3 regions of the Paenibacillus sp. 1-8 genome follow, and region 3 is predicted to be linked to each of the others. Evidence: predicted binding sites of a transcription regulator. Region 3 holds the regulator's gene; each other region holds the start of a gene.

Region 1 (10,727 bases), 2.1 Mb from region 3:
TTGTTGCAATGCAATGTGCGAAACCGGAAACATGGCCCCCCAGGACATACTGGCGATCAGGCACAATAAAGATCCGGTCATGATTTGTCTATTCATGGTGAAAAAAAGCTCCTCCTTGCCGGCCGCAGCGGACATATCTTATGGACACATCATAATGGATAGGGAGCTGTTGGTAAAATGATTGAAAATAAACGTTATCATCATTTAAAATGATAATAAGTGACAAGGCACGTCAATTTTGATAGCCTTGCCCTTCACGATAAGGGGGAGCGGTAGTGGATCTGAACGACTTAAACATTTTCCAGACGGTGGCTGCTCATGGCAGTGTCAGCAAGGCGGCAGCCGAGCTTAGCTATGTCCAGTCCAATGTAACGGCCAGAATCAAGCTGCTGGAAAAGGAGCTGCAAACGCCTTTATTTTATAGACATAAGCGGGGCATGATCCTCAACGCAGAGGGCAAGCGTCTGCTGCAATATACGAAAAGCATTTTGTCGCAATTCGAGGAAATGAAACATGCATTTCAGAGTACCTCAGCGCCTTCGGGGGTGCTGGAGATAGGGATCGTGGAGACGGTGATCGCTCTCCCGGCGATTTTACATGCTTACTATAGCAAGTACCCAGATGTCGAGTTGTCCCTCAAGGCAGGGGTTACGGAGCACCTGGTACAGGAGGTTGCGGAGATGAGGCTGGATGGTGCCTTTGTGACCGGACCGGTGAAGCATCCCCTCATTGAACAGTTGGATGTGTTTCAGGAAAAGCTGGTCCTTGTTTCCCAAGGAGATGACTTTTCCGTTGAGGATGTAACGACCCGTCCGCTCCTTTTATATAAAAAGGGCTGCGGCTACCGTGGGCGGCTGGAAACCTGGCTCAAGATGGAGGGCATTATTCCCAAGCAGATTATGGAGTTTGGAACATTCGAGACGATTATCGGCAGTGTGGCGGCTGGCATTGGAATGACGGTTTTTCCTGAATCCTCGATCAGCGGGCTGGCTGCCCAGGGTCTGGTGCATTGTCATGCAATGCCTGAGCCGTACAACGAAGTGACAACGGTATTTATCCGTCGTAAGGAAGCCTATGTGACCAGTACCTTGCAGTCTTTTATGGATGAAATTATCGCTCAGACAGAGGCATAGCTTTATCGTTGGGTGGAGATTGTCTCCATCGTGCTGTACGGCGAGCTGCGTCATGAGACAACCGTGGGCATGTGGCGGTAACGAATTTTGGTGGTATCCAGCGGATGTCCGCGGGCCACGGGATCATCCATACGGAGCACAACGCTTCGCAAACGGACGATGTCAGTTTACTTCAATTGTGGTTTGGCCCGCTTACGAGAGGGCTGGAACCGTCGTATGAAGCTACTGCGTTCAACCCGGATCGTTGTTCTGGGAGACATATTTGTGCCCCTAAAATCTTTGTATTTTCGGAAATCAACAGTTTTTCAGTGGCCTCACTTTATGCTGGTGGGGCTTTTTTTGTTTTATATTGCTCATATAGGCTTACTCTGCCCAAAGCGGATACTTCAAATAAGTTACAAAAGTTATTGACAACTGTTAGATTTTGGAGAACAATAGAATACAAAAATATAAAAATTTTGGAACTTTTATGTGAAGGGTGGATATGACATGAAGCATACACCTACGGTTTTAGCGGAGTTGGAAGATTATTTAAAGCAAAACGACTTGACTTTGGCTCAATTTGCGGAATATTCAGGTGTTCATCAAAGAACACTTAGTAACTGGATTACTCAACATCGTCCTGTTTCTGTACAACAGCTTGACCTAATCACGTTGGCCATGGGATTACCGGAGGGTTATTTTTACGAACTATACATAGAAAATTACATCATCAACCTTCCCCCGAATTGGCGGCGAATCGAGCCACTATTATATCGTTGTGGAGAGCTGGACAAGCTGGATGCGATCCGTCGAATGGTTGGACATATTATGGACAATCCGTTGTATTCGCCCAGACTATTTGACATTGCGGAAGCGCTATTTGCACAGGGACGACATGCTGCGGCACTGCTGCTCTATGAGAGTGTAGCAGAAGTGGAAAAGTACCAACATTCGGAACGCTTGGCAATCTGCCATTATCGTATATTCACAATTCAGGTTGGAGACGATCATAGGCGAAATCTCAAGGCAGCTACACGTTTTGATCTTTTGTCCATCGTTTAGAAGAAATAGACCAGCTTGACGCATTGAAGGATTTGGCTAACGTGTATAGGTCTTTGCGTGAATGGGATCGTGTCTTGGAAGTTGCCAAGGATTTAAGGACTTTAGCCAAAGCTCAATACTCCATGGCGTTAAAACAGAGAAGGGAACAACATAAGAAGCTATTGCGACCACTATTTGTTTACGTAGCTTTCAGTAATTTGCTTATCGGAGGCGCTTATTACGAGCAAGAAAACTATGAGTTAGCCTTGCGAGTAGCCCATGAATCTTGTGATTTGGAATGGGTTAAAGAGACTGATGAAGAAGCTATGCGCTGGAAAAAGTTATTTAAGGAGTGGAGCGAGGCTAATGTGTATTTAACCAAGCTTATGGCTGGAGATATAGAAGTACTTCCTTTATATACTGAGTTCATCTCAACAAAAAATGAGGAAATACTTCCGGGTTTATGGAATATAATGATTGCAGCCAATCGTTATAACATAGACGTAGATGATATTCTGAATCGATTTGAGTGGGAAATTTCAAACTTACATGATCAAGGAGGAGATGAAACCACTGACCAGCAAAATATCGACGATCAGATTAGCGGCTTTTTGAGTGAATTGGCCGACTACTATTTATCTAGAGGCCAGTACGAAAAAGGAATTCGGTACTTATTAGACGGCATGAGAAAATCCACTATAATCAATAATGAACACTCTATCCTTCGTTGCGTGAGAATGTTCGAACGTTATCGGAAATTTGTCTTAGCTGAAGCCAAGACGGAGTATCATAATTTAGTGGAAATGGGGTAATGTTTTTATGAAGCGAATAATTAGAAGGCTATGCACAACTACTTTTTTATTGGTATTAGTAATAAGTGCACAAACAGGTGGTTTTCAAGTGTTAGGCTGGCATATAGGAAGTTAGCACGCTTGGCTAAATAGTATGAGTGTTTGTTTGTTTCTAATCTAATTGAAAAGGTGTGGTTAGACAATGTTGAAAAAAATGGTTCTTCTGATCGTCGCAGCTAGTTTTCTGTTTATCGCGAATGGGCCTAATCATGCTTATAACCAGCACCATAGTATTCAGCTTTACGATACCATTGGAGGATACTAAACGGATAGGAACAAAACAATCCCCGCTAACCTTAACCGGTCGGCGGGGACTGTTTTATTATCTCTTTTCAGCCCGATACTATGATGTAACTGCGGCATTAAAACCTTGTTATCTGTTCCGAATCACTTTAATTAATGCTTTATTATATTCATATGTTATCATATCCGTTTTACGCAGGAGATGAAGTTCCCTTATCTTCGTTATTTTTAACTTTTCTTATTTTCTTAGTTCTCCCTCTAAGAATGACGAACATATAAACTGTAGCAATCAACAATGACTTTATATAGAGAGCGTCATGTAATTGTTGAGAGTAGAAAGCTAGAACAGCAATAAACATAAGGACGGAAACAGTTATTTGTACTGCAGGATGATAAATAAGCTTTATAAATTTACTATGTTCATTACTTTTTTGAAGGTCAATTACTAAATATAGCACGAAAATAGGAATAGTAAATAAAACACTTTTAAGTATATCTACTATTGTTTGTGATCTAAGTGTAATAAGTATAAGATACGACAAAGTAAGTACACCAAAAGTAATAAAAGAAGTATTGATATTTCTTAATTTTAAAAATCCTACTAACCATCGCACTAACACCTTGAAAGGATAAACAATTAGAATCGAAAAAATCCAAGTAAGTACAATCCATAAAATGTCTGATGTAGCGGTCATATATAATCTCCAATAAATCCGCATCGGCTACGGTATTTGCTTTTTCATCTGTAATATATGTATCGGTATTTTCCGTCATTTCCTTTACAGGAGACATACAGGCAAAGAAAGACGACTAAATTTTGTGGGCTGATATAAGTCCTCATTGCGGGATATAGTCATTATAGAGGGCTGGGACAGGGAACAGAAGATCGTCACGCCCCCAGTGGCTGCAAATAGATATACGGAATATTAAGCCTCGGATTGATCTGAGGTTTATTTTTTTGTGTTCTGGAAAAGATATACCTTGTAGAGGAACGTGTGTTCGAAATATAATTTGTGCATACCACATCAGGAGGCTACATACATGTCTAAAAAACTTGAAGGCAATGGAATTTGGGAAAGCTCGCGCATCATTATACCGGAGCATAAAGAGGCTTATTTGCGTCTAATGAAAGACCGTCAGCGGCGCGGCAAACCAGAACTCGACGACCAAGAGGTGCGATTGATCGAGCAGGCGCTTATAGACTCTTACAACTCACGTACAGCCGTCACGCTGGTGGTTTTTAGCCCGTTCGACGATAAGGTTATGACTGGTGTAGTAACATCCACTAACACCAGCAGAAGAGAAGTAAAACTGTTTCGGGGGGAAGATGATTATAGTTGGGTTAAGTTGGAGGATATTATTTCTGCAAGTACATAAAAGGTCCCCAAGTAAAAAGGCCACTGAAAAAGTCTCTTTAATAAAAAACGTCAAAAAAACGAGCCTCTAGAATCGCTTCTAAGGCTCGTTTCGCGTTTGGGGAATCATATTTGACCCCCTAAAGTTTTGGTGTTTTTAAAAATCAGGTAGTTTTTCAGTGGCCTCCAAGTAACCGGTGCTTTTTTTACGTCCTTTATCAAGTTGAAAATATGTTTACTATTTAATATTTTTCGTATATATTAATATTTGGAAATTATCTTTTCACAAATATTTCCTACAAAACTAGATTAAATTAACAGAGGAGATTATTTCAATGAGCATTTCATTAAGAATAGAACGCAAATCCGGTGGTGAACCAATCGAGTTTGTAAAAGGTGAGATCATTGGCTTTACTTATAAGAATAATAGTTCCATAAACCTTTCAGCTAAGTCTCCAAACTTGGCTCATTCGCTACATATTCGAAGCAAAATTCCGCTTCATTCGCTTCCTCCAGTTATAGACAATGCGGATAATTCCAACATGCTGTATACATGGGCAAACACAGAATATAAACCTGATAGTGAGGATTACTATCGCAAATGTAATATCCAAATCGTGAGAAATGAAAACACAATCCGAGATATTACGTTTACACACGCATATGTAGATAAGTATCAAGAACAGATTGATACCAGCAAAGAGATCCTTGAGTTTGAACTTGTTTTAAAACAAAAAGAAGATCAATTGGGAAAAATTCAATACAGTCCTCAGTTAGAACCTAAGGAAACAAGAGAAAAGGATCAGTCTGATGTCTCGCAAAAAGTACTGGAAGGTGCATATAGTAAGAATATGTTAGTGTATGCAGGAAATAATACTTTTCCGTTTGAAAATCCTATGGTAGAACTAGAAAAGGCTTGGGTGCGAGGCGCAGAGAAGGTAAAAGATTCGACAGATACTGTAATACATTATCCTGATCGTAAAGCATTTGCATTAGTAGCTGTTCCTATAGCTCGAAAGAAGTACGGGGACATCACGGCCAATTTACTTCAACATTCACTTGATTACAAACCAGGACATTTACACTTTAACGAGTGGTCATATGAGGCGCAGCAAATTAAAAAGTCTAAAGAGCACATCGCAATAGTTAATGATGAAGTCAAAAAAGCTAATGGTAAAAAAGTTAAAAGTTTTTCTTATAATGGATCTGCGAAATTAGAAAGTGATAGAGATTTATATAATGCTTTTCACAACATGTATTATGAAATAAATGGGGATTACGTTGACGGGCAATGGAAAATTACCACAATTTATTATGATAATTATAATTTCGAGTATAATTTTAAACGAATGTTTACTGGGAACAACAAACTCGGTTGGGCTGCGGCCAATCTAACAAATATAATGGAATCATGGGGAACACTCAATGAGTATACGTCTTATGTAACAGTAACTGATACAAGAAAAGCCTGGAAGTGAGGTGTGAATTGCAGATGAAGTTTAGATATATCTTTATTTTGATCTTGGTCTCTCTACTAGTTATAACTACTACTATAATTTTTCTAGTAAATTTTGCGGATAATACGAACTATAAATACCCAGATGGCAAAGATACCGTAGAATATTTTGGTGACGGGACTTTTCAAATTTTGAGAGGGGGGCGGGACAACTGTTTAATACTTTATAATCATCTTGCTGCTCCAACGGAAAAAGCTGTTGATAATATTGTGTCATATAAGATAAAAAAAAATATCGTATATGTGGTTGGGGAAAATGGCTTCATCAAATTGGATTCAAGTACCAACACGTACGAGCAAAAGAAACGGATTACCGACTTTACTTCCGAAGATAGAGAGATATTCAATAAATTAATGGAAAAATAGAAGCTATCATAAGCAAATATCGTATCCTTACGTTTGAAGTAAGTGAATACTCAAAATAAAAACGAAATACCCTGCCTATAGTGGGGGCCACTGAAAAAGTCCCCATTGTTGAGAGTAAGAGAATATCCAAAGAAAAACGAGCCTCTAGAATCGCTTCTAAGGCTCGTTTCGCGTTCAGGGAGACATATTTGTACCCCAAAAATCTTTGTATTTTCGGAAATCAACAGTTTTTCAGTGGCCTCCATAAGTGCAGGGTCTTTTTGTCATCTGTTCAACATGCTGAGCCCGTTGGATACATAATCCTGTGCGGGCTGGTACATCCTACATGTTATATTACCTATCCGGCTCATTCGTAAAGGGGGAAATAACGATGAAGAAAGGACGCTTTCCCAAGTTGCCGAGATTGCCGTGGAGCCGAAGAGCGGTTCCGGCCCCGGACCGCAAGGCGCGAGATTCCCGTGTTCTTAAGGGCCTGCCTGAACCGCCGTGGCTGGAACAGCCGTTGCGGAGCAGTCTGGAAGACAATTTGACCGCATTGCGCGATATTTTCAAGGATTGCTCGGATGTTGTTTATCGCGAGCTGATGATTTCCCCTGACCGCAAGGGGCTGTTGGCTTATTTGGAAGGCACGGTGAAATCAGAAGACTTGCAGGATCATATCCTGCGGCCCGTCATTTTGGGCATGATGCTCAAGGACCCTGAAGTGAACGGGCAATTGGAGCCGCTGGATGAAACTCGTATTTCCATGTCCCAGACCAAAACGATGGATCAATGGAATAAGGTAGCGGAAGCCATATTGGATGCCAATGCAGCTCTGTTCGTGGAGGGTACGCCCCGTGCTTATATTTTCAGCGCCAAGGGAGGCGTTCGTCGTGGAGTAGAGGAGCCGCAGACCGAGTCGGTTATTCGTGGTCCACGTGAAGGTTTCACGGAAACGATTCGCGTTAATACGGCGCTGCTACGTTTCAAGCTAAAGACGCCGATGCTCAAAATGTACAGCATGACGCTCGGTACAGAGACTAAGACAAGCGTAGTGCTTACCTATATTGAAGGCATTATAGATCCGAAGCTGGTGGAGGATGTTAAAAAAAGGCTCAGCGATATCGAAATTGATGGTTTACTGGAGACTGGATATATCGAGGAACTGATTGAAGATCATCCGTTTTCGCCGTTTCCGCAAATGGAATATACGGAACGGCCGGATACCGTCACTGCGCAATTGCTGGAGGGACATTTTGCCATTTTTGTGGATGGGACACCTTTTGCCCTGATTGGGCCAGTGACGATGTGGCAGATGCTTCAGGCCAGCGAAGACTATTACGAGCGCTTTTTTATCAGTAATATGGTGCGCTGGATTCGTTATCTTTTTCTCCTCCTGGCTCTTTTCCTGCCTGCATTATATGTAGCGGTCACGACCTATCACCATGACATGCTGCCGACGACACTCATTTTGAGCATTGCCGCAGCACGTGAATCCATTCCTTTCCCCGCCTTGGTGGAAGCATTGATGATGGAGGTTTCCTTTGAGGCGTTGCGAGAAGCGGGGATTCGTCTCCCCAAAACGGTCGGTCAGGCTGTCAGTATCCTCGGCGCGCTCGTCATCGGGCAGGCATCCGTACAGGCGGGGATTGTATCGGCGCCGATGGTCATTATCGTGTCGCTCACAGGTATTGCTTCGTTTACCATTCCGCGTTTTAACTTTGCGATTACGGTTCGTCTGCTGCGGTTTCCGATCATGCTGATGGCGGGGGCGTTCGGATTGTTTGGAATCGCAATCGCGACAACGCTGATTGCTACGCATTTAACCAACCTAACGTCGTTTGGCGTGCCTTATATGAGCGGATATAGCCCGTACAAACATATGGATCAAAAGGATATCGTCGTTCGTGCGCCTTGGTGGAAAATGACCAAACGTCCTTCATGGATTGGGAAAGGCAACAACAAGCGGGCGAAAGAAAAGATGAATGGATCGCCGACAACCGAGGAGGGATGGTGATGAAGCCCCGAGGGTCTGATGCAGGGAAAATACGTAAAGCGGCTGTGATCAGCTGTCTGTTGCTCTGTTCTGTTCTTTTGGGGGGATGCTGGGATCGTCGTGAGGTGAACGATGTGGCCTTTGTGATGGGAACCGGGCTGGATAAGGAAGGCGATCAATACCGGGTAACGATGCAGATTGCGCTCCCTGGACAGCTCGGCTCCTCGGGAAGCACAGGAGGCGGAGGAGGGACAAGCGGAACCAAATCCTACTATCTGGAGTCCAGAACAGGCCCCAGCTTTCGGGGCGCAAGTACCGAGGAACAGCGGGGCGTATCACGAACGCTGAATTATTCTCATCGCCGGGTGCTGTTGTTTAGCGAAGAACTGGCACGGGAAGGGGTCAGCAATATGATGGATGTATTGGCGCGTCTTCCGCAGAACCGTCTGTCTGCTCTGGTGGTCATCACGAAGGGATCGGCGCTGGATGTGCTTCAGGCGGATGCACCGATTGAGCAATATCCGGCAGAAATGGTGCGCGAGCTGAACTACTCCTATATGAAAAAGCCCCGTTCTATCAAGCTGCTGATGAATTCTATTCTGCTGGAGGGCATTGACCCTGCTGTGCCAGTGATGTCCCTGGTGAAGAACGGCCCCTCTAACTTGAAGGACAAAAAGACGAATATTCAGGTTGATGGGCTGGCTGTATTTCGTAAGGACAGAGTAACCGGCATTATAGATAACCATCTAAGTCGGTTTTTGCTGCTGGGTATGGACCAGGCCAAGGATACGGAAGTATTTATAACCCCTCCCAAGGGAAGTGGTTATCTGTCCGTGCATCTCATCGAAAACAGCGTTCATATCAAACCCTATGTTCATGGGGATGATATCCGGATGAACATTCAACTGAACTGTAACGGAAATGTAAAGGAGAATGAGACGACTTTCGATATTTCCAACGAAGCAAACTTGAAGTGGCTGGAGCAGCAGGTAGAACGTAAGATCAAGGAGGATTTGGGAGAGGCTGTCCGGGTTATTCAACAAAAATATCATTCTGATGTGCTTGGTTTGGGCCGGGTGATCATTACGAGCCTTCCGAATGAATGGGAACGGATTAAACCTCGCTGGGATCAGTTGTACCCCAAGGTGGAAGTCACCATAAAACCGGTGGTGCATATAGAAAATATCGGTGTAGTTACCAAGCCATTCGGGATCAAGAAGGAGCAACTCCAGAATGAATAAAGTGTTTCTGCTGCCCTTGGTGCTGGCGATCATCTTCATGTATCTGATTGACCGTAAAAACCTGAACGCCGCACCTGCTGTCAACCGCTGGATCTCACGTGTATTGTACGCTCTTAGCATCGGCATCTGGATCTACGGAACATCGACAAACAGTAAAGTCTATGTGGCTACATGGCTGACCCGTTTTATTGATATGTGGCTGCCCCCTTTGTTGTAACGAGTGCAAGATGCCTGTGGGCAAAAGGAGATGTACCTGCATGAAACAGTTCACAACCAGACAAATCGTGCTGCTTGGTGTATTGCTGGAGGTCAGTATTACCATTGTACATGCTCCGGCGCAGGCAGCAGATTATGCGCATCAGCATGCCTATTGGACCTGTGCGGTTGCAGCCATCGTGTTATGCCTGCCGATCTGGGCGATGCTGAAGCTCAGTCAGCGTTTTCCCGATCAGGATCTGCTTCAGGCCGTGGTGAGCTCTCATCCCGTGCTGGGGCGTATGCTGCTCTCGGTGTATCTCATCCTGTTCCTGATCATTTTTGCGCGGGATTTGAGAATTATTACGGATTTTGTGGAGATTGCGCTTTTACCGCTGACCCCGATTGTCGTGATTTCCCTGATTCTGCTGCTAACTTTAGTGTTTATGGCTAAGGGGGGAATTAGCACTATTGTAAATATGGGGGAAATTTTCGCGCCAGTGTTGATCCTGACCCTGTTGACCTTGCTACTATTTTTCGGGCGTAATATGGATTTTTCGGTGCTGAGACCATTTTTACATCCGGATGTAGGTGGAGTTGCCAAAGGAAGCTGGCGCATGTTGGGTTATATGGCGGACATCATGATGTTGCCCTTTGTGATTTCCGGGAGAAATTATAATCCCCGCAGTGCATGGCTTGGACATCTGATAGGGACCGTTTTTATGATCATGATTGTGATGCTGACAGAACTGGTAACCGGGATTCCCATTTTGTCACGGCTGTTTTATCCTTCCTATGAACTGGTGCGTCAGTTGCAGCTATCGGATTT
Region 2 (8,619 bases), 470 kb from region 3:
TGATCTCAAATTGGGCCAACAATAGAGATAAAATGTCAGCTGATGTAATGTTCAATATTGCATTTGCTCTTGACTGTCAGGTCGAGGAGCTATACGAACTGATCTATGAGTGAGCCTGCCTGTCGGCTCTCCCTCGGGGAAAACTATGGCTAATCCATAGTTGCACCTCTTCCTTAAATTGCTTATCTCCCACGCCCTTTCGCTCTTTTTTATGGCATGTGTTTATCGGACAAGCACTTCGCTATCCCCTCCTGTTTACTTATATTTAAAGACCACAAGATGATTATACCAATAATCCTACAAATATTAGTTTGCCATAACCATACTACTATTAAATCCCAATATTAGGCGTTTTGGCAACATAAATTCATCCTACGAATTTTGTCGAATATAGTTGGCTTTTTCGACAAAATAACACATGATTTTATTTAAATTACATTATACATTTCGACAAAAAAAGAGCCCTTCAACTATGGCTCTTTATGTCAATAAAATATTTGAATTCAAACACAACAAGTTTTCACGGACGGTTTCAAATTTGTGATATGCAAGAAAACATTTTTTTGTTTCTCCATCAAGTCCTACATCGAAGTATACACATCTTTTTTTAACATTCAATCTAGTAATATTGTCCACGTTAATCAAATAATAACGATCCGCTTTAATAAAATTGTAACCACTATTGTTTAACGTATTAGCCCAATAAACAAGACTTGAATGTAAGTAATACGTTTTGTATTGCGTGTGAATAATAATACGGTCTATCGCTCCGCTATACATACCAAAAAAGATATCCTTGATCAAGATGCTTGTTATGCCGCCTTCTATTTCTTTAGTGACAGAAATTAAACCTTCAGTAATTTCGTTCATACAAAGTCAGCTCCAGCTTATTTCATTAGCTCTTCAGGCGGGCTTGGGTTGTACACAAATACTAAACTCGCAACCATAACTGTCAGTATCGCAACAGAGGACAAACAGGTAGCGAAAGCATAGTAGGTACTTCTTCTTAATCCCATTATCTTTCCCGTATTTTTTTTCATGGTGTGTCACCTCCTTAGATGAATTAACAACAGACACTGTGCTAAGAACCCTACGGCTGTAACGGGATTAACAAACCAAAAGTTGCAGCCAACGACAATAAGTGCAGCCACTTTCAATAACGGAAAGTATCGTGGGGGTATGCGCGTTTGGTTCTCGATCCCTGCGGGCGCATACAAAAGGATGAGTAACATACTGACGATTGTGGCCCTTGTTGTCCATACATGATTAAACTCCACATATGACAAAACAGTGAATAACAGTACAGAAACCACTACGCAACCCATACCACTTTTAAGATGTACTCCGCCTGTCATCTGCCGTAAAAACGCAAATGCGGCCATTAATGAAACGACCTCTCTCACCTTGCCCGTAAATAAAGCAACGACAACTGTAAAGACGATAATAAAGAACATATTAAGGAGTACAGCCAGTGCATGCTTTAAAACTGCAACAGAGGCTGGATGGTCTGGTACTACGCTTTTGATGTGCTGTGCCAACCGCAATGCCAATGGCTCAATCATCCGATCAGCCCTCTTCCCTTTCTTTTTTTAGTGCATAATATAAAAACATCCCAGCCGCCAGAGCGAAATATAGAATTATTAGAACAAGATCAGCCGCATACATAACGAAAGCTGCGGCAGCAAGAGACATGAGAACAAGGAAAGCTACTATAGTATGTTCCCACTTTAGACGCAACCGCTCGAAGTCAAACGTAAATCCAATACGAAATCTATAAAGGAACCACGATATTAAAAACACCAAAGCACTTGTTATCGCCTGTAGTAAACCCCCTTCGTCAGTGTTCGGTAGTTGCGCAGTTTCAACTCCTTTAAATAGTGAAGCAAGTAGTATAGCCTGTACCATACCGTACAAAAAAATGCCTGATATAGATATTATGCTCGACCATATTATTGGTACCTTTACGACTGTAGCTAACAAGAAAGAGAATAACAAGATGTTTATAACAGGCGCTAGAAATGACAATGACATTTCCTCTCTAAGTACGTAACTCTGGAGATTCATTAACAAGCTTATAAATAGAGCTTGCCAAGCATAGTCAATCCCTTTTAATCTGAACATGGCAGTCATTAAGAAAAAAGCTGCCATAGCCTCCGCAGTTGAAAAAAGCAAGAACCTAATAGGCTCCCACATAACACATATCCCCTTCACATAAATGGTAACAAATATCCTTTAATTCTATATTTGTTACTTGTTAGAGGCAATCCAATTACCAAGTTATATGGAAGTATTTATGTATTATGTGAGGTAATTATTTTCAGTTTGTCGAAACTATATCCTCCAGCTTAACCCAGCTAAAATCATCTTCCCCACGAGACAGCTTTACTTCCCTTCTACTGGTGTTAATAGACGAAACCACACCATCCATCAATATATCATCAAACGGGCTAAAAACAGTCACGCTGACAGGCTGGCGCAAGTTATAAGAGTCTATTAGAGCCTGCTCAATCAATCGCATCTCTTGGTCGTCGAGTTCTGGTTTACCCCGGCGCTGGCGATCTTTCATAAGCTTTAAATAAGCCTCCTTATGTTCCGGTATGATAATCCGGCTGCTTTCCCATAAGCCGTTACCTTCTAATTTTTTAGACATGTATGTAGCCTCCTGTTGTGTAATGTACAGATTATATTACGAACACACGTTCTGTACAAGAGTTTTTATTTGCCGCTTCTAAAACTTTTGTACTAGAAAAATATTCCTAGGTCTGATAGACTAAATACAAATATTTACTTATGTAGGGGTGGGAGCAAGATGGGTGCTAAAAATCGTGTGATTGCGGGAGATTACAACGGTAAATTAATTTCGCAGGCTTTCGGAATAGTAATGTTATCTACAGGTCTTTTTTCATCCTTTAATTTGGATAAGGAAACGATTGAAAAATATGAAATTATGGACGAAACGCATACAAAGAGCGCAGCCAGCGCAGTAGGTAGAGGCTTAGTTGGAGGTTTCTTGCTTGGCCCAGTAGGATTGCTTGCCGGTCTTTCCGCTAAACAAATAGGGGTTCATACGATTGCCCTACAGTTTAAAGATGGAAAGCGTAGCCTTATTGAGGTTGATGAAAAAATATATAAAACATTAATCAAAAATTGCTTCTGAAAAACAGAAAAAGCTCTGCCAACCAAATTAAGGTTAGCAGAGCTTTTTACTATTTAACAATAAACCTCACCTTAGTTCCATTAGCATACTTATCTAACTGATGACTTACCCATGATCCTGCTCCCCTGTTATCACTAGGGGTTATGTATCGGATATCTGCACCTGCGCCACCTTCAGCACACATTGCCATTGGCCACTCGTCACGGTCATATCCCTTTTTAGTCGGAATACCTTTTAAAGACTCTTTCCTGTTTTCCTCGGCTCCATCCCGATCAATTGTACATACCGCAGAATGTCCGGCTGCTATTGCATCTTTGATATGTGCCCCTGTTTCTGGATAGCGGAGCTTGGGAACTCCAACGTATACCCAGCTGCTGCTTGGTGGTCGATTGCTGCCGGTTCAGCATAGACACCTTGTACGGAAAAGATAGCTGCCAGTAAGAATACAATAAATCCTTTTGCGATTCCTGTTATCATATGACACCTCCATAGTTTTAAATCTTCTCTATACTAATTGGAGGGTCATGTCGAAGTATCGCATAGCTTGTCGCAAAACAAAAAAAGATCTTTTAGTTTTGGTGAACTAGAGAGAGTAAAAATTTAAATCCACTATTAAACTTTATTTTGAATATATAGACATAAATGTTTAGACATGTTTTTTCGCTAGATGTACCATTAATGTCATTAAACCATTAGGAGGAAAAAATGAATATGTTCAAGAAATTATTAATTTCCTTTTTACTAGGATTGCTTTTCTTTACTAGCCTTAATCACAACACAGTTATGGCTGCATCTGTTGGTGACGCACTGAACGAACCCGAATCTGGATGGACACGTCATAAATATGATTCAGAGTATATTACATATTTAGGAGGGAAATGGGCGTTTAACATTGGAGTATCCACATACGCATCTCAATGGCAAAAGGAAGGTGCTATTCTAAAGTTTAATTTTACTGGGACAAAATTCCGACTTATTTCCACAACATGGTGGTCTTTCTCAAAAGACGTTGATGTATTTATTGATGGAAAATTCGTTGAAAAAATATCACTATATGGCCCGGATGATGGTACAAAAAGAATCAAATTTGAGAAACTTAATTTAGATAATGGTAAGCACTCTGTAGAATTTATTAACAATACAAAAGAGTACTTATCAATATATAGTATTGACACTGACGGCCCACTAAGTCCTAGCAATCCTGTTGAGCCTACTCCAGAACCAACCCAACCTACTGATCCCAGCAAACCAGAGCAACCTACTGGTGACCGTGCAATCTTAGTTGTAACAATGGATACTGGTTTGGAAAAAGAATTCGACCTAAGCATGAAAGAGGTCAATGACTTTATCTCCTGGTACGAAAGCAAGCAGGCCGGAACTGGATCGGCTTCATATGCCATCAATAAGCATGATAACAATAAAGGCCCATTCAGCAACCGTAAAGACTATGTAATATTCAATAAAATCCTTACGTTTGAAGTAAGCGAGTATTCAACTAAATAATAAACAACAAAGGACTCCATACTGGTTACATACCAGCGGAGTCCTTTTTCACATCTACTCTAAATTCAAACTGATTCCGTACGTAATACGCTCCGGCAATCTTAACCGACTCAGGCGAAAACTTTTCTATAGTGCCACCATAGTCTATAACCGATATCAAATCCTCTCCCAACGGCTGCACCACATATACTCTTACCTGGCTTAATGCAGCTGCAAACAATTCGATATCCGACTTTAACACTTTATATGTATGGTTCATGCTGATCACCTTAGAATAGGTATTCGGTGAATTATGTAGTAATTCCTGCAACGAAAAAAACTCTGCTAACCTTAATTGGTCGGCAGAGCTTTTTAGATCCTTTGTTATGGTTATACAGTCGTAAAAGTAGAACTAAAAATTTAAATACACTGGTGTGTTACTGTTACATCTAATATAGCATATGTCTGTACATCATTTCACTATAAATTCAACTCGGGTCCCGTCCGGATAGTCGTCCAGCTTATGACCCACCCATGATCCGGCTCCACGGTTATCCTTCGGTGATATGTACTTTATGTCTGCACCCTCTCCACCCTCGGCACACATCGCCATAGGCCATTCGTCTCGATCCTTGCCCTTACGTGTGGGTATGCCCCGTAAAGATGCATCCCGATTGCTATCAGCTCCGTCGCGGTCAATCGTGCATACTGACGACTCCCCGGCTGCTATGGCCTCCTTGATGTGCTGTGCTGTTTCCGGGTACTTTGCTGAGGGAAACTCCAGTTTGAACGTTTCGCCTGGATTGCTCGATGTTGGTATGTTTGACGTTTCAACAGGTTTCGGGGCAGGCAAAGGCGAGCTTTGTCCGTGTTCGCTGAACCACCACAATACCCCCGCTACTAAAATAATTGCTGCTATTGCGTTAATAAGTTTACCTTTCATCATTCTCCCCCTTAACGTAAAAACACCCCACCAGCTTAGCCAGTAGGGTGTCACCGATACTTTCGGATTTAAGCATATTTTGAACTAACTCTCACGTGCGCAAACCAAAGTTAACATTTTTCATTCTGTAAGTAATTTTAAGCGAGTCTTCAATCACCTCGAAAGATGCAAAATCACGACCTCTTGGAACAATATTGTAGAGAGCTTTTACGGTGTGTGTGCATTTCCATGTTCGTTTACCATCCCAAGTCGTATTCGTTTGAGTCGTTCTTCCCAGGTCTTCAAAAACTATATCAGTTATTTTGTAGTCAACCCCATGACGCACTTCAATTTCACTCTGGCAAGCATCACACGCTTGTTTATATGACCAAGCATGGCTTTCGGAACTTGGTTTTTCACAAGACCAAGAATGTTGATATTCATGATCCATTTAATTTACCCCCTTTGATTTTTTTGTTTTCTTGAGAACACGTAATTTATTGTCTTCATTTTCTGAATTATTATTAAAATTCTTGCGGAAATAAAAAAAGGAGCTGCCGACTTTAATACAGCAGTTCCTTTACTTATTCTTTCGGATTGCACAACGGTGCTTCCGTATGCGTTGTTATAAAGTATAATTAGTGTGGATGATTTTGTAAAGATAATATGTATGGTTCATGCTGTTCACCTCAGGATAGGTATTCGCTGAATTGTGTGGTAATCCCTTCAAACATAGAAACATCCTACTAACTTATGCCAGTAGGATGTCTTCATACTCAATGACACTATTTTTGTGTTACAGGCCGTAATAAATACTTTACTTTTTAGATCACGACTTCTTCAGCACATCGCTATAATATCTTCTCATCGTATCCTCATTTATGGTTTGTTTTGAATAAGCGTCATCAGGAAGTCCCTTTCTTGCTTCCTTCCATGGTTCTTCATTATGCGTTAATGCTTCGAGAAACTTCGCATCATATGACCCATATACACCCCATACCTCAGTCATGATACGTTTTTCGCTTTTATCTAAAGCTGGTTCATTGTATGTGCAATCAATTGGATCCCAACCGTAATCTTTATATTTCCTAAATAGTTCGGGATTAACTGGTCCATGAACCCAAGCCTGAAATTCACCATTAAACAATCTTTTATTATTGTTCAATACCAAACTCCAAGCTTGAGCATAATAGCAAAGTTTTTGAAGTTTCAAATGAGTGATTGGCATATCTATACTGTGTGATTTTTGAATAAAAAAATCTGCAACATCAAAAATTTTAGCCATTTTTTTCACCCCTTCTATAGTGTATTAAAACATACGTTATTGAGAAAGTAAATTATTCTTCACTTTTCATCTAGCTTTACGTACTCTTTTTCGTTCCTTAGAATTAGGTTTAAATTCTTTGTATCTCTCCTTCTCTTTCTTCAAATCATCACTTATAATTTCCAAAAAGTCCTTTTCAATTCCTGCCTCATCAACAAACTTTGAACTAAAAAATAATAATCCATACTTGTCTCCAGCCTTTTTAATCTTCTCAACAAGATAATCTACTTCAAATTTAATACCTGAGATCTTTATTACCGGCTCCACGGTATTATTAAAATTAATTAGTATACCTTTTCTTAAAACAAATTTTTGTTGGCAGTATAATAATAAAGACATCTTTTCAAAACAATATCTTATTGTAGTGGAATTGAAATTAAAGGATACAGCCACATTAGAAATAACATTATTTTTAAGATAAGGGCTTTCTTGTTTTTTGTTAGTTATTAAATTATCAATTACAATACTATAAACCCTTTTAATAATATCTCCTTTAAAGTTCGTGACCATAAACTTTATTAAAAATCCAGTACAGCTATAATGGGAAAGTTCAATTGTTTTTACTAAAGCCTGAAATAACATGTAAATAATACAATCATTTTGTTGAATGTTTTGTTCAGGGGTTGCCATAAAAGGAATAGGAATTCTCCCATTTTTCAATCTTATGTCCTCAGTTTTAAAATTTTTTAACATGGAATAAACAATTCTTGACAAGGATTTAACATCATTATTTTCTATGGCTATAATTAATAGCTGTTTAAAAATAATATTGACATCATTGACACTGTCGTTTTTATGTCTATACGTTTCCATTATATTATTCAATCTGATTAAAATAGTGTCCAATATATCAAGCTTAAAACTCAAAATAGCAATCTCGTGCAAAGCAGTATAATACGCTGATTTTTTTGACTCGAGCTTCTCTAACATTTCAAAAGCGATATTAGCATCCTCGAACCTATGCGATTTTATCAACTTTATCAAAAGATTAGTCTGGTTATTTAAAATGCATTTGTACAAATTTAAATAAAGATCATCTCCCTTAGTTAAGCTCGGTCCACTTATATACTTCTGATTTTCAGGCTTCTCATGTATGTCACTTAATATTTTGTTCCAATTTTTAACACAGTAATCATAATATGTAGAAGTACTTTTATCAATTGACAAAAACATTAATTGATAAAGCGTCTCCACATTATCATATAGTCTGTTGAAGTACATCTTTTTTTGAAATTTGGCAAATGAGTATTTAATACAATGTAAATTTTCTTTTATTTGTTTAATTGAATAATCTGTTTGAGATTTAACATGTAGATTTGAAATATGCAACTTTACAACTATAATGCCTTGTCGAAAAGCCATAAAACAAAAAATGAGCCATACGCCAATAGTGCCTGAAAAGTATGCGTCTAACTTTTCGATTGGCATCGACGATTTAGTTTTAAGAGCCACTGATAAATGAGTTCCGAAAGCTACAGCCATGATACAAGTAAAGACAAATGCGAGGGCAGAAGCATAAGAAAAAGAAGCATTACTAATAGCCAGCGCTTTTTGTTCTTTGTAACTAAAATAAAAAAATGTCAAGCTCAAAGGAATAGCAAATGCAACAACAGAAGTCAAAGTTTTAATTACAGCAATATCTGTACTCAAACCAGGAGAAAAGTTCAAAACTGTATAAAAACTATGAAAAATATCTAATATCCCGTTTAGATGCATTCCCTGAGCGAAACCCAA
Region 3 (10,727 bases):
GCAAAACGTTAAATCCTAGTTTAGCAGAAACCGTATCATTTAGATAGATTGAAGTAAAATCATACGTTTTATACGGCTTCTTCCGTACATAAAGCCACTCTCGATATTCATTTTTACAGTTTGTAGTATAAATTGTTACAAACCTATATTGTACAACGATTCAAGACATGGTATCCTATATACAGCATTAAACCAAGTGGAAAAGAGGGATAACCGTTGGCTGAAATCCTAATACGCAATACGAATGTACGAATTAGCAATGAAGACAAGGTACGTGAATTTTTGGAGAGCCAAGAGGTATTGTACGAGCATTGGGATGCTTCCAAGCTGGCCGGGGAGCTGCAAGAAAACTTTATCCTGACGGATGAGCAAAAAGCGGCTGTTCTAAGCACTTTCGAACCCGAAATCAAGGATTTAGCCGCCCGTCGCGGGTATAAAATATGGGATGTTATCACCTTGTCCGAAGCAACGCCGAACCTGGATGAGCTGCTTGCCAAGTTTGAGCAAATTCATACGCATACTGAAGATGAAATTCGTGCTATTGTGGCAGGCAAAGGCATTTTCATCATTAAAGGCCCTGAAGAAATCGGTTATTTTAATGTTGAGCTTTCACCGGGTGACGTTATTTCCGTACCAGAAAATATTCCTCACTTCTTTACCTTAATGGAAAATCAGAAGATCGTCGCAGTACGTTTGTTCATCGAAGAAAATGGCTGGATTGCCGAGCCGTTTGAAGATTCATCATTTATTAAGGCATAATACTATAATAGCGAATTCATCCTAATGTGGATAAAGCAACTCCCTCTGCTCTGAGATATCTGAGCGGAGGGAGTTTTTTGGCTTGTTACTATAAATAAGAGCCGAAAAGCACTTACTTAAACGATTGAATAATCCCATCCAATTCGGACAGATGCTTAATTTCGAACTTTGGCTTGATTTCTGTAGTATTAGTTTTGGCGTTTCGGTTCACCCACACGGAGTGCACACCTGCCGCCAGAGCCCCTTGAATATCAGTCGTCAGCTTATCCCCCACCATTAAAGCATGTTCAGGCTCAATACCGAGAAGTCCCAAAGCATGCCGGAAAATAGACGGATCAGGCTTTCCTTTACCAAACGAACCTGAAATAACAACGTGATCAAAAAATGGAGCTAGCTGCGGAACGCCATCCAGCTTTTCCTGTTGTAGATCAGGGGAACCGTTTGTCAACAAAAGCAGCTTATACTGCCCTTTTAGCTGCTCCAGAATCTCAAACGTTTCTTCATAAACATGGGGGCGGGAGCGTCTTTCCAAGGCAAATTGGGTTGCCAGCTTTTGCGACAACTCTTCATTATCAATCCCCAGCTTTTGAAGACCTCTACGCCAAGATTCCTTTCGATAAGCAGGGGCCAACTGTTCCAATTGCCGGAATTCAGGCTGCTCTCCTGCCGTAAAATTCGCCCACAATCCTTCAAACGGATTAATACCAATCAATTGAGTAAAACTAAAGGTTTCATAAGACTCATACAAAGCACGCGCTTCCTTGCGGACTGCTTCTTCCAAAGCCTTCGGATCAACGCCTGCTTCCCGGGAACCTGTCTGGCACGCCGCGTCAAATGCCTCTTCTACGCTGCGCTCATCCCACAGAAGTGTATCATCAAGATCGAACATTACCGCCTGAATCGTCATCTGAATTATCCACTCTCTTTCCACTTTATATGTACGCCTGTTCTGCCTTGTTGTGTCTACAAGCATTCCAAATGTGCCCATATTAAGCAAGAGGCCGCGATGTGTTATATGAGATAACATCATGCGACCTTATTTACAGAGGCTACAGCCGACAGACAATTTAAACGATTCGTACCAAAGAAGTCGTTATTTTTTGTCTATTTGAACCTGATTAGATAGCGCAAACTTCTCAAGCCGCTCTGCAATGGCATCCGTATCATAACGGCCCAGTGATTTTGTGAAAATAAAATTGCCACCCTTACCTTTTCTTTCAACCGTTACGTAACCCTTTTCAATCTTGATGGCTTTCATATCCTCTGCTGTCATTGGACGCTCTCTGCCACCCTTCAGCATATACAGCGTGCTCTTTCCAACCTTCAAATAAGGACGACGGATGAAAAAGATAACAGCCAGCATCAAATACAAACCGAATACAAGCCAGTCCATTCCCCGCATGCCAGTCTTAGTCAAAAAATAACTCATGAGCATGTACAAAACTGCAAGTCCAGCCAGCATGATTGGCACGGTAAAATTACGTCCACGGAAAATATCCATTGCAGAACCGGCACCACTAATGGTTTGAATACCTTGCTTTTTACGCGATTTATTCAAATGCGCTGTGTTTTTGCGAACTTTTCTTTCAAATGACCGGGCCATCTCTCAGTTCCCTTCCCAAATATATTGCGTAAAAACCATTGCCACCAATCCTAATCTATATAGATACCAAAAATAGATACCTAAAAAACGAAAAGCAAATTACGCGGGCTAAGCCGCTTTAGCAACATTAATGCGTCAGCCCACCATTTCCCTTCGACGTATCTTCGTCCACAATTTCAATCGTATCAAGTTGCTGCCGGAAATTACGGCGAATATTATCCAAATAAATTTCCCGAAGATTGGCGCGCTCTACTGTTTCCTCTTCCGTCAATCCTTCGGCTTTTGCTTTGCGAGCCAATTCATTGATGCGCTGTACCAAGCTGTCTATATCCAAATTCTGTCCCCTCCATATAAGCAAAGATATAATACACTTTGACATGTAGAAAAGAGCTTGTCAAGGTTCCCTCATTACGTCCTCTGACAAGCTCAGATCAGAAATACGGAAGCTTTAAAATCTGGCCTGCCTGCACTCCCCGATCTTCCAGTCCGTTAATCCGAACAATTCCTTCTATATATACCCGTGTATCCATTCGTTTCGGTTTATGATTGGAGGCAATCTGCCACAATGTATCCCCAGGTTGTACAATAAGTTTGGTCACCTCTTCATTCGAAACCGAAGGAGCCGCGAATACTGTCAGTACACCTGCACCTGCGATCCAGGCAACGATAACCAGAATAAGAAGTTTGGGCAGAAGACTGTTGGAAATGGTCCGTACAAGCTGTGCCCTTCTCTCATTCCGGATATTATGCATCTTTTCTAAATTCATTGGAAAAATACTTTGATATGTGCTATATTTCATCATTGGCTGCGTCCTCCAAACGTTCGTTCTTATATTTTTTCACAATATAACACGAACATTTGTTTTGTTCAATAGAAAAGAGAACAAAAGTTCGTAATTTTTTTAGGGATTATTTAGAACTTATGTTTGTACGAACGGAGGTTCTATGCTATAATTTTCCCAAACGTTACTAAATGGGGTTGATACGGTATGTCTAAGATTTCAAGCCGCCAGCAGGCCATTCTTGAATTTATCCGCAATGAAGTGCGTCTAAAGGGGTATCCCCCTTCTGTGCGCGAAATAGGTGAAGCTGTCGGATTGGCCTCCAGTTCTACGGTTCACGGTCACTTGGATCGTTTGGAGAAAAAGGGCCTGATTCGTCGTGATCCAACGAAACCACGGGCTATCGAGTTACTCGGCCAAGACGAATCGGATAACAGCAACTTGATTAATTACTCTATTAGTCGTGTTCCGGTCGTCGGCAAAGTAACAGCCGGTTTGCCGATTACAGCAACAGAAAATATTGAAGATTACTTTCCTCTTCCCCAGCATTTTGTTGGTGAGGATAAGATGTTCATGTTATCTGTTGTAGGAGAAAGCATGATTGAGGCTGGTATTGCCAACGGAGACTATGTCATTGTACGTCAGCAGCAGACAGCCGATAACGGCGACATTGTCGTCGCCATGACGGACGAGGACGAAGCTACTGTTAAAACTTTTTACAAGGAAAAAGATCATATCCGACTTCAACCGGAAAATCCAGCCTTTGAACCGCTTCGCCTGACGCACGTCAGTATTTTGGGCAAGGTTGTAGGACTCTTCCGGGACTTCCACTGATTTTTCATTTTTCAGCCCCGTTATTCTTCCCGCTACAACAAAACCGGCTGCCCATAGCAGGCCGGTTTTGTATTGATCTTATTTACATAGAATCTACCTCACTACTATCCTTTTCCCTTTTGATAGCCCATGGATTAATCGGTATATATCTGCAATTACTGTTCTGCTTATTGGGGGGTCAAAAAGAACTTTGTAATTATTTTGGATAAATATGGTATATTAATATTTATAGTTTTATTAAGGAGAGATTAAATGAAAAAAATTATAATTTCAGTGTTTATTATGACTTTTATCGTAATAGGTTTTACAGGTCCAACAATGGATTATGTGTATGCTAAGGAGAATTCAACCAGAACAACCTTTGATCGCATTCATTACATACAAATAATTATCCATTTTAAATCATTGGAAAAGCAACTTGAAGCTGTACTTTCCGAAAGAAATAACTACCCAGAGGACAGTCCAGCATATAAAGAGCTTTCTGAACAAATGAATCACATTCTTGAGCAGGAAACATATTACCAGAAAAAACTTAAAGCCCTTTATAGTAAGTAATATACTTCTCCCCGTTTGTTATCTTCACTTTTATCATTTTGCTCGTGCTGATCTACTGTAACTTTTCCTACAACGTAAAGTTGGTAAGGATAAGGCAGGTAAGCATGAGTTTTTTTGCGTTCCTTACCTTTATACTTTATTAGTTTCTAAATATCAGGGTCATAGGTAATAGCTTCATTTTGGTTTTAATAGATTTATGCTGATACATTGTTAGTGCTACTGACATATGAATAAAGTAGACCTTAGCAAAGGAGATATGCAGATGATCAAAAATAGAGTCAAAACGTATAAGCATCGTATTGGTAAGAACAAATTTCTGGTCGTAAAAGTCTTTCAAGCCGCTGCTGCCGAAACAAGAAGCGGTAACGCACTAGCCACCAATGCATTGAACATCAAAATTTCCAAGCGCAACCGTAAGCGGAATCATAAACGCTTCTAAGATTCATCGTACCTTCTTTTCTTTTCCTGTGAAAGGAGGTGATATCATGTGTAAAAAACATTTCAAACGTAATGTGAGAAGAAGAGGATTATCGATCCGTTCAAATCAAAGAGCTATTGCGCGCGCTAGAGGTAATGCACTGGCCGTTAATCTGTTTAGCGTAAATGATAGACAACGCAGACGTTAATGATTGTTTTTAAGCGAAAAGCGGGAAGGATTTCTTCCCGCTTTTTTGTGCCGCATTATAGTGTAAAACGGAAATTCAACCAATAATAAGGGGCTTGAAATTCGAAACTCTTACCTATATCAATTCCTAAAATTAGGGACATATGAACAAAAATCAGGGTGATGAATGTCTCTTATGATTCGACAATATAAGCCGAGTTATTTTTGACAAAAAAAGAGCCGCTATCTAGTAGCAACTCCAGTGAAGATTATGTTCGAATTAATGAAACCCATTTCCTCTATACCCTCGTCAAATCGGTGATAAGAGATCGGACACCTCTTCGATGTTTTTGTTATTCACATTCAAAGTAAGCGTCTTTGAAAATGCCATTAACAATTTCACCTTTTCCACATTCAGAGTATTGCTTCTGTCCACAAACCCATTATTATTCAGGAAGCTTTCCCAATGTCTTAGGGTGCCGATCATGTAATATGTTTTTTCGAATGTGTGAACTAGAATCTGATCCCTCTTACGTCCTTTAGATATGAAAAGAACCTTGTCTACTGGTATGTTTTCGCCCTTGTTAAATACCTCGAGAATCATCAGCTGAGACGGTTAAGTTTAGCATTTCATATATTTCCCACTTTATTTCAACAGTTCTTCAGGTGGTTCGGGACTGTGAATCCAAGACAAACTCGCTGTACTCACTGATACAACTGCAAGTGAAGTTAGTAATATGGCAGCATTATAGTACATGCCAATCTTAAATTTACTAAATTTAGGACTTTTCATTTTTCGCACCTCCTCTCTATTAATGTTAAGCTCTGAACAAAAAAACTAGCAGCTACCACCGGAAAAGCCAGCCACAAATTAAGTGTTATTATTGCAACTCCGCAAATTTTTAACAATGGGTAGTGCCGTTTAGGTATACGAGTCTTCCCGTCTATTCTAGACGGAGCATAAACTAAGACAAGTATTATACTTAATATCGAAGTAATAACTGTCCAATTATAGTTTAAATTCACAAAGGACAGGGCGGTAAGTAAAGCTGTAGATACAACAATGCACACTATATTGCTCTTTAAATGTATTCCTCCTACAACTTGACGCAGTATAGAAAAAGATATCATCGCCAGTACAGTTTCCTGCACCTTACCCGTAATAAATGAAATACCAATAGTTAACAAAATGATTGAAACTGTATTAATCACAACGACTATTCCATGTTTTAAAACTGCAATAGAAGCTGGATGATCCGGTACAACTGTTTTGATATGAGTTGCAATATCAAGAGCGATAGAATCAAGATTTTTTATAATAATCACGCTCCGTTTTTAGCGCATAGTACAGGAACATTCCAGATGCCAAAGCTATAAATAAAATACTCAAAGGAAAATTATTGACGTAGAACATAAATGTACTAGCTGCTAATACCCCAATTATTAAAATAACAACAAGTACATGTTCCCACCTAAAACGCAAGCTTTCATAATCTGCTGTAAAGCCTATTTTGAATTTAAATAGCAACCATGATATAGCTAACACCCATGCACTGGTTACAGCTTGAGCTAACGATCCCTCTGGAGAGGTCTGCATGTCTGATGTCAATGTACCAAAGAGCATTACTATGATTATTGCTTGAAACAGCGTATACAAAAACGTACCTGTAATGGATATAATAGCTGCCCAAATAATGGGCATCCTTACAACAGTAGTTATCAATAATGTGAATAATATAATGTTTATAGTCGGAGCAAAAAAAGACAACGACATTTCTTCTCTCAACACCATACTTTGCAAATTCATGATTAGGCTGATAAACAAGGCAGGCCAGACAAAATCTAAAGCTCGGATTCTAAAAATAGTAAGCATTAAAACAAACGCCGCAAATGTTTCAACATTAGAAAATAGCAAGAACCGTATAGGCTCCCACATAACACATATCCCCTTCACTCAGTTGTAACCAACAATATAATTCTATATTTGCTATAACAGCATGGCAATACAATTATATGTTTATTTGTAATATTTTATGTATTATTCTAAGTAAATATTTTTCGCTCGTTTCCTTATAATGTGTTTATTGCTCTAAGAACCATATTTCAAAAAAGCTCTTATTTCACGAGCTGGAAAATACCATTTACCGCCAATTTTTCTTTTCGAAAACCTGGGATCATGGAAAAACGTGTCCAATATCGTGCCCCAACTCATACAGGTTCTCTTCTTTGATTATTTAGGATGTTACAAACGCTCAAAAAAATCATCAAACACAATCAGCCAAAAGAGACAAGACAACATGGCATTAATACACCGATGTTCTTGCTTACGGGCTTCGATCCAATTCACAAACTCTTCCTTTGCAATTCTTTTAGTACCTCCAATTGAAAAATTCGGTATCCTCTTTTATCTTGAGTAATTCATATACACGATCTTTTGAAATACCTAAATATTGAGTAATATTGAGTAATATCTGCTGCACTTAAAATTTCAGGCAATGTCCTCAATGTAATTCTTTCATTGGCAATTACTCTTTCAATGCGATGACACCCCGAATGAAAAATGGGTTACTGATGTGACGGGATTCCACTTGTTTGGACAAAAGGTATAGGTACGATCTAAATCTGGTAATGTATCGCACTGATGGTAGAGTAATTCCAAAATCCATAAAAAGTTTGGGGGCATTTTGGGGCAACTATATATCGGATTTATATTTTTTACTCACTGTCCCCAAATTAAAAATCCCTCAACGCTTAGAGCGCCAAGGGATTCTATGTTTTAGTAAAGCGTCAAATATTGATCACGTTCCCACTGATGAACCTGTGTCCGGTACATATCCCATTCAATTTCCTTAAGCTCGTAGAAGTAAGCCAGCGCGTGGTCACCCAAAGCATCCGAGATAACTTCACTTCGAATCAGCTCGGACAAAGCTTCCTTCAAGTCCGCAGGCAGGCTTGGAATACCCTCTTCAATCCGTTCTTCCTCAGACATAACATAGATGTTACGATCAATCGGAGCTGGCAAAGCCATTTGACGTTTGATGCCATCCAAACCGGCTCTCAGCATCACAGCCAGCGCCAGATAAGGGTTCGCAGCCGGGTCAGGATTACGAACTTCGACACGGGTACTCAGACCACGAGATGCCGGAATTCGAATCATCGGACTACGATTACTGGCAGACCAGGCAACATAACAAGGAGCTTCATAACCCGGTACAAGACGTTTGTATGAATTCACCGTTGGATTCGTGATTGCTGCCATCGCACGTGCATGCTTGAGAATACCAGCCATATAATGGCGGGCCGTCTGGCTCAATCCGAGTTCGTCTGATTCATCATAAAATACGTTTTCATTGTCCTTGAACAACGATTGGTTACAGTGCATACCGGAGCCGTTCACGCCAAACAAAGGTTTTGGCATAAAGGTGGCGTGCAGACCGTGCTGACGTGCAATCGTCTTAACAACGAGCTTGAACGTTTGAATCTGATCGGCAGCTTTGATTGCATCTGCATATTTAAAGTCAATCTCATGCTGACCGGGTGCAACTTCATGATGGGACGCTTCAATTTCAAAGCCCATCTCTTCAAGCTTAAGGACAATTTCCCGACGACAGTTTTCACCCAGATCCATCGGTGCCAAGTCAAAATATCCACCTTGGTCATTCAATTCTGTAGTCGGTTCGCCTTTTTCATCGGTTTTGAACAGAAAGAATTCAGGCTCAGGTCCAACGTTCATCGAAGTATAACCCATCTCTTCGGCTTCCTTAAGTACACGTTTCAAAATACCGCGCGGGTCTCCAGCAAAGGGGATTCCGTCCGGCTTATAAATATCGCAGATCAAACGAGCTACACGATCCGAGGTTACCCAAGGGAATACTACCCATGTATCCAGATCGGGGTATAAGTACATGTCAGATTCTTCAATGCGCACATAACCTTCAATGGAAGAACCATCAAACATCATTTTATTATCCAGCGCTTTTGGCAACTGGCTAACCGGAATTTCTACATTCTTGATCGTACCAAGCAAATCTGTAAACTGCAAACGAATAAAACGAACATTTTCTTCTTCGGCAATCCGAAGAATATCTTCTCTGGTATAACTCACACTAACCTCTCCCTTTCTGTAGCGACTATATACAAAGTAGCTGTTCCGTAATTGTCTTAAATAAATGAGGTCTGGTCTTCAAGTAAAACGGTAGTATGCAAAAATGCAGGCTATACATTATCTCTTATTGAAAAAACGTGATAATTCACCTTGGATCAGGGATACCTGTCCTGGTCTTTTACCTGCCACAAGCTGTTGTTTCAGCAAGCGGTGAAGCTGGGTATCGGACATTTCACGGCGTTTGACTTCCGTATCTGCAGTAATAACCGTCGCTTCTTCCGATTCCTTGGTGACCGGATTCATGACTTGTTTAATTCCCGCAATGTTAACACCCTTCTCAATCAACGCCTTGATTTCAAGCAAACGCTCTACATCATTAAAAGAAAAAAGACGTTGGTTACCCGACGTACGGGCAGGAACTATCAAGTTATGCTGTTCATAATAACGAATCTGACGTGCTGACAAGTCCGTTAGCTTCATGACAATACCTATTGGAAATAAGGCCATGTTTCTGCGAATTTCGTCGCCCATTTGTCATCAACCTTCCAGTGATCTATTCTTCACCTTATTGTACATTTAGCTGATGCAAAGTGTCAATAATATGTTAGAAAAACTCACAATAATTTACGTTCTTTCATCGTTTGCAGGGCCATCAGCACTCCATATTTCACATGAGAGTAGGTTAAGCCCCCTTGCATGTAACCAATATAGGGTTCACGAATCGGAGCATCTGCAGATAATTCCAGACTTCCTCCTTGTATAAAAGTGCCTGCGGCCATAATAACCGGATGCTCGTAGCCCGGCATATCCCACGGCTCCGGTACCACATGGCTATCCACGGCGGCGGCACGCTGAATTCCTTGAACAAAAGCAATTAAATGCTCAGGTCCGCTAAAAGAAATGGCCTGAATCAAATCAGTGCGCTCCTCATGCCAGGCAGGTTTTGTTTCAAAGCCCATTTCCTCAAAGACCGCAGCTGCAAATATACTTCCTTTAACCGCTTGACCAACCAATGTTGGGGCGAGGAATAAGCCCTGAAAGATGCCTCTCGTAGTACCTAACATAGCTCCTACCTCTCCACCGATTCCAGGCGCAGTTAAGCGGTAGGCCGCCAGTTCCACATACTCTTGTTTACCGCAAATATATCCTCCCGTTTCGGCAATGCCGCCGCCGGGATTTTTAATTAGTGAACCTGCCATCAAATCGACACCGACCTGAGTAGGCTCCAGCTTTTCGGTAAATTCACCATAGCAATTATCCACAAAGACAATAACGTCAGGTTTAATCACCTTTACATGGGCTGTCATTTCCTCGATATCTGCCACGCTAAAGGAAGCTCTCCAATCATAGCCACGTGAACGCTGGATACCGATCACCTTCGTATTGGCATGGATTGCAGCCTCCACCGCTGTCCAATCTACTTTACCTTCGGCTGTCAGTGCAGTTTCTCGATAAGTAATACCAAAATCCTGCAATGACCCGGTC

What was found. Region 3 encodes LexA, which represses DNA repair genes until DNA is damaged. Its sites were predicted from a motif close to CGAACATATGTTCG; they were not measured.
Region 1: the regulator LexA is predicted to act here: its motif matches at 4,239-4,252, upstream of AC0WRU_RS23110 (YolD-like family protein).
Region 2: the regulator LexA is predicted to act here: its motif matches at 2,690-2,703, upstream of AC0WRU_RS15330 (YolD-like family protein).

Annotation. Positions count from the first base shown of each region.
Region 1 covers NZ_CM149995.1:5,017,148-5,027,874, reverse strand. Annotated here, with positions in the region: gene AC0WRU_RS23140 (DMT family transporter) at 1-96, opposite strand, end outside; gene AC0WRU_RS23135 (LysR family transcriptional regulator) at 276-1,133, shown strand; partial or broken gene AC0WRU_RS23130 (pirin family protein) at 1,146-1,390, shown strand; partial or broken gene AC0WRU_RS23125 (helix-turn-helix domain-containing protein) at 1,623-2,968, shown strand; gene AC0WRU_RS23120 (hypothetical protein) at 3,150-3,272, shown strand; gene AC0WRU_RS23115 (hypothetical protein) at 3,442-3,945, opposite strand; gene AC0WRU_RS23110 (YolD-like family protein) at 4,292-4,627, shown strand; gene AC0WRU_RS23105 (hypothetical protein) at 4,941-6,083, shown strand; gene AC0WRU_RS23100 (hypothetical protein) at 6,098-6,487, shown strand; gene AC0WRU_RS23095 (spore germination protein) at 6,858-8,483, shown strand; gene AC0WRU_RS23090 (Ger(x)C family spore germination protein) at 8,483-9,703, shown strand; gene AC0WRU_RS23085 (hypothetical protein) at 9,696-9,920, shown strand; gene AC0WRU_RS23080 (GerAB/ArcD/ProY family transporter) at 9,961-10,727, shown strand, end outside.
Region 2 covers NZ_CM149995.1:3,374,861-3,383,479, forward strand. Annotated here, with positions in the region: gene AC0WRU_RS15305 (helix-turn-helix domain-containing protein) at 1-113, shown strand, start outside; gene AC0WRU_RS15310 (LytTR family transcriptional regulator DNA-binding domain-containing protein) at 481-870, opposite strand; gene AC0WRU_RS15315 (cyclic lactone autoinducer peptide) at 888-1,040, opposite strand; gene AC0WRU_RS15320 (accessory gene regulator ArgB-like protein) at 1,047-1,562, opposite strand; gene AC0WRU_RS15325 (hypothetical protein) at 1,567-2,193, opposite strand; gene AC0WRU_RS15330 (YolD-like family protein) at 2,318-2,650, opposite strand; gene AC0WRU_RS15335 (hypothetical protein) at 2,810-3,157, shown strand; partial or broken gene AC0WRU_RS15340 (NucA/NucB deoxyribonuclease domain-containing protein) at 3,207-3,509, opposite strand; gene AC0WRU_RS15345 (hypothetical protein) at 3,461-3,634, opposite strand; gene AC0WRU_RS15350 (hypothetical protein) at 3,863-4,660, shown strand; gene AC0WRU_RS15355 (hypothetical protein) at 4,686-4,919, opposite strand; gene AC0WRU_RS15360 (NucA/NucB deoxyribonuclease domain-containing protein) at 5,112-5,585, opposite strand; gene AC0WRU_RS15365 (hypothetical protein) at 5,674-6,012, opposite strand; gene AC0WRU_RS15370 (Panacea domain-containing protein) at 6,391-6,846, opposite strand; gene AC0WRU_RS15375 (hypothetical protein) at 6,913-8,619, opposite strand, start outside.
Region 3 covers NZ_CM149995.1:2,904,980-2,915,706, forward strand. Annotated here, with positions in the region: gene AC0WRU_RS13130 (1,2-dihydroxy-3-keto-5-methylthiopentene dioxygenase) at 217-759, shown strand; gene AC0WRU_RS13135 (HAD family hydrolase) at 872-1,666, opposite strand; gene AC0WRU_RS13140 (hypothetical protein) at 1,853-2,362, opposite strand; gene AC0WRU_RS13145 (DUF896 domain-containing protein) at 2,490-2,696, opposite strand; gene AC0WRU_RS13150 (LysM peptidoglycan-binding domain-containing protein) at 2,794-3,162, opposite strand; gene lexA (transcriptional repressor LexA) at 3,352-3,978, shown strand; gene AC0WRU_RS13160 (hypothetical protein) at 4,231-4,533, shown strand; gene AC0WRU_RS13165 (hypothetical protein) at 4,796-4,972, shown strand; gene AC0WRU_RS13170 (LytTR family transcriptional regulator DNA-binding domain-containing protein) at 5,448-5,741, opposite strand; gene AC0WRU_RS13175 (cyclic lactone autoinducer peptide) at 5,784-5,930, opposite strand; gene AC0WRU_RS13180 (accessory gene regulator ArgB-like protein) at 5,927-6,463, opposite strand; gene AC0WRU_RS13185 (hypothetical protein) at 6,441-7,073, opposite strand; partial or broken gene AC0WRU_RS13190 (group-specific protein) at 7,227-7,364, opposite strand; gene glnA (type I glutamate--ammonia ligase) at 7,914-9,242, opposite strand; gene AC0WRU_RS13200 (MerR family transcriptional regulator) at 9,360-9,773, opposite strand; gene AC0WRU_RS13205 (methionine gamma-lyase family protein) at 9,857-10,727, opposite strand, start outside.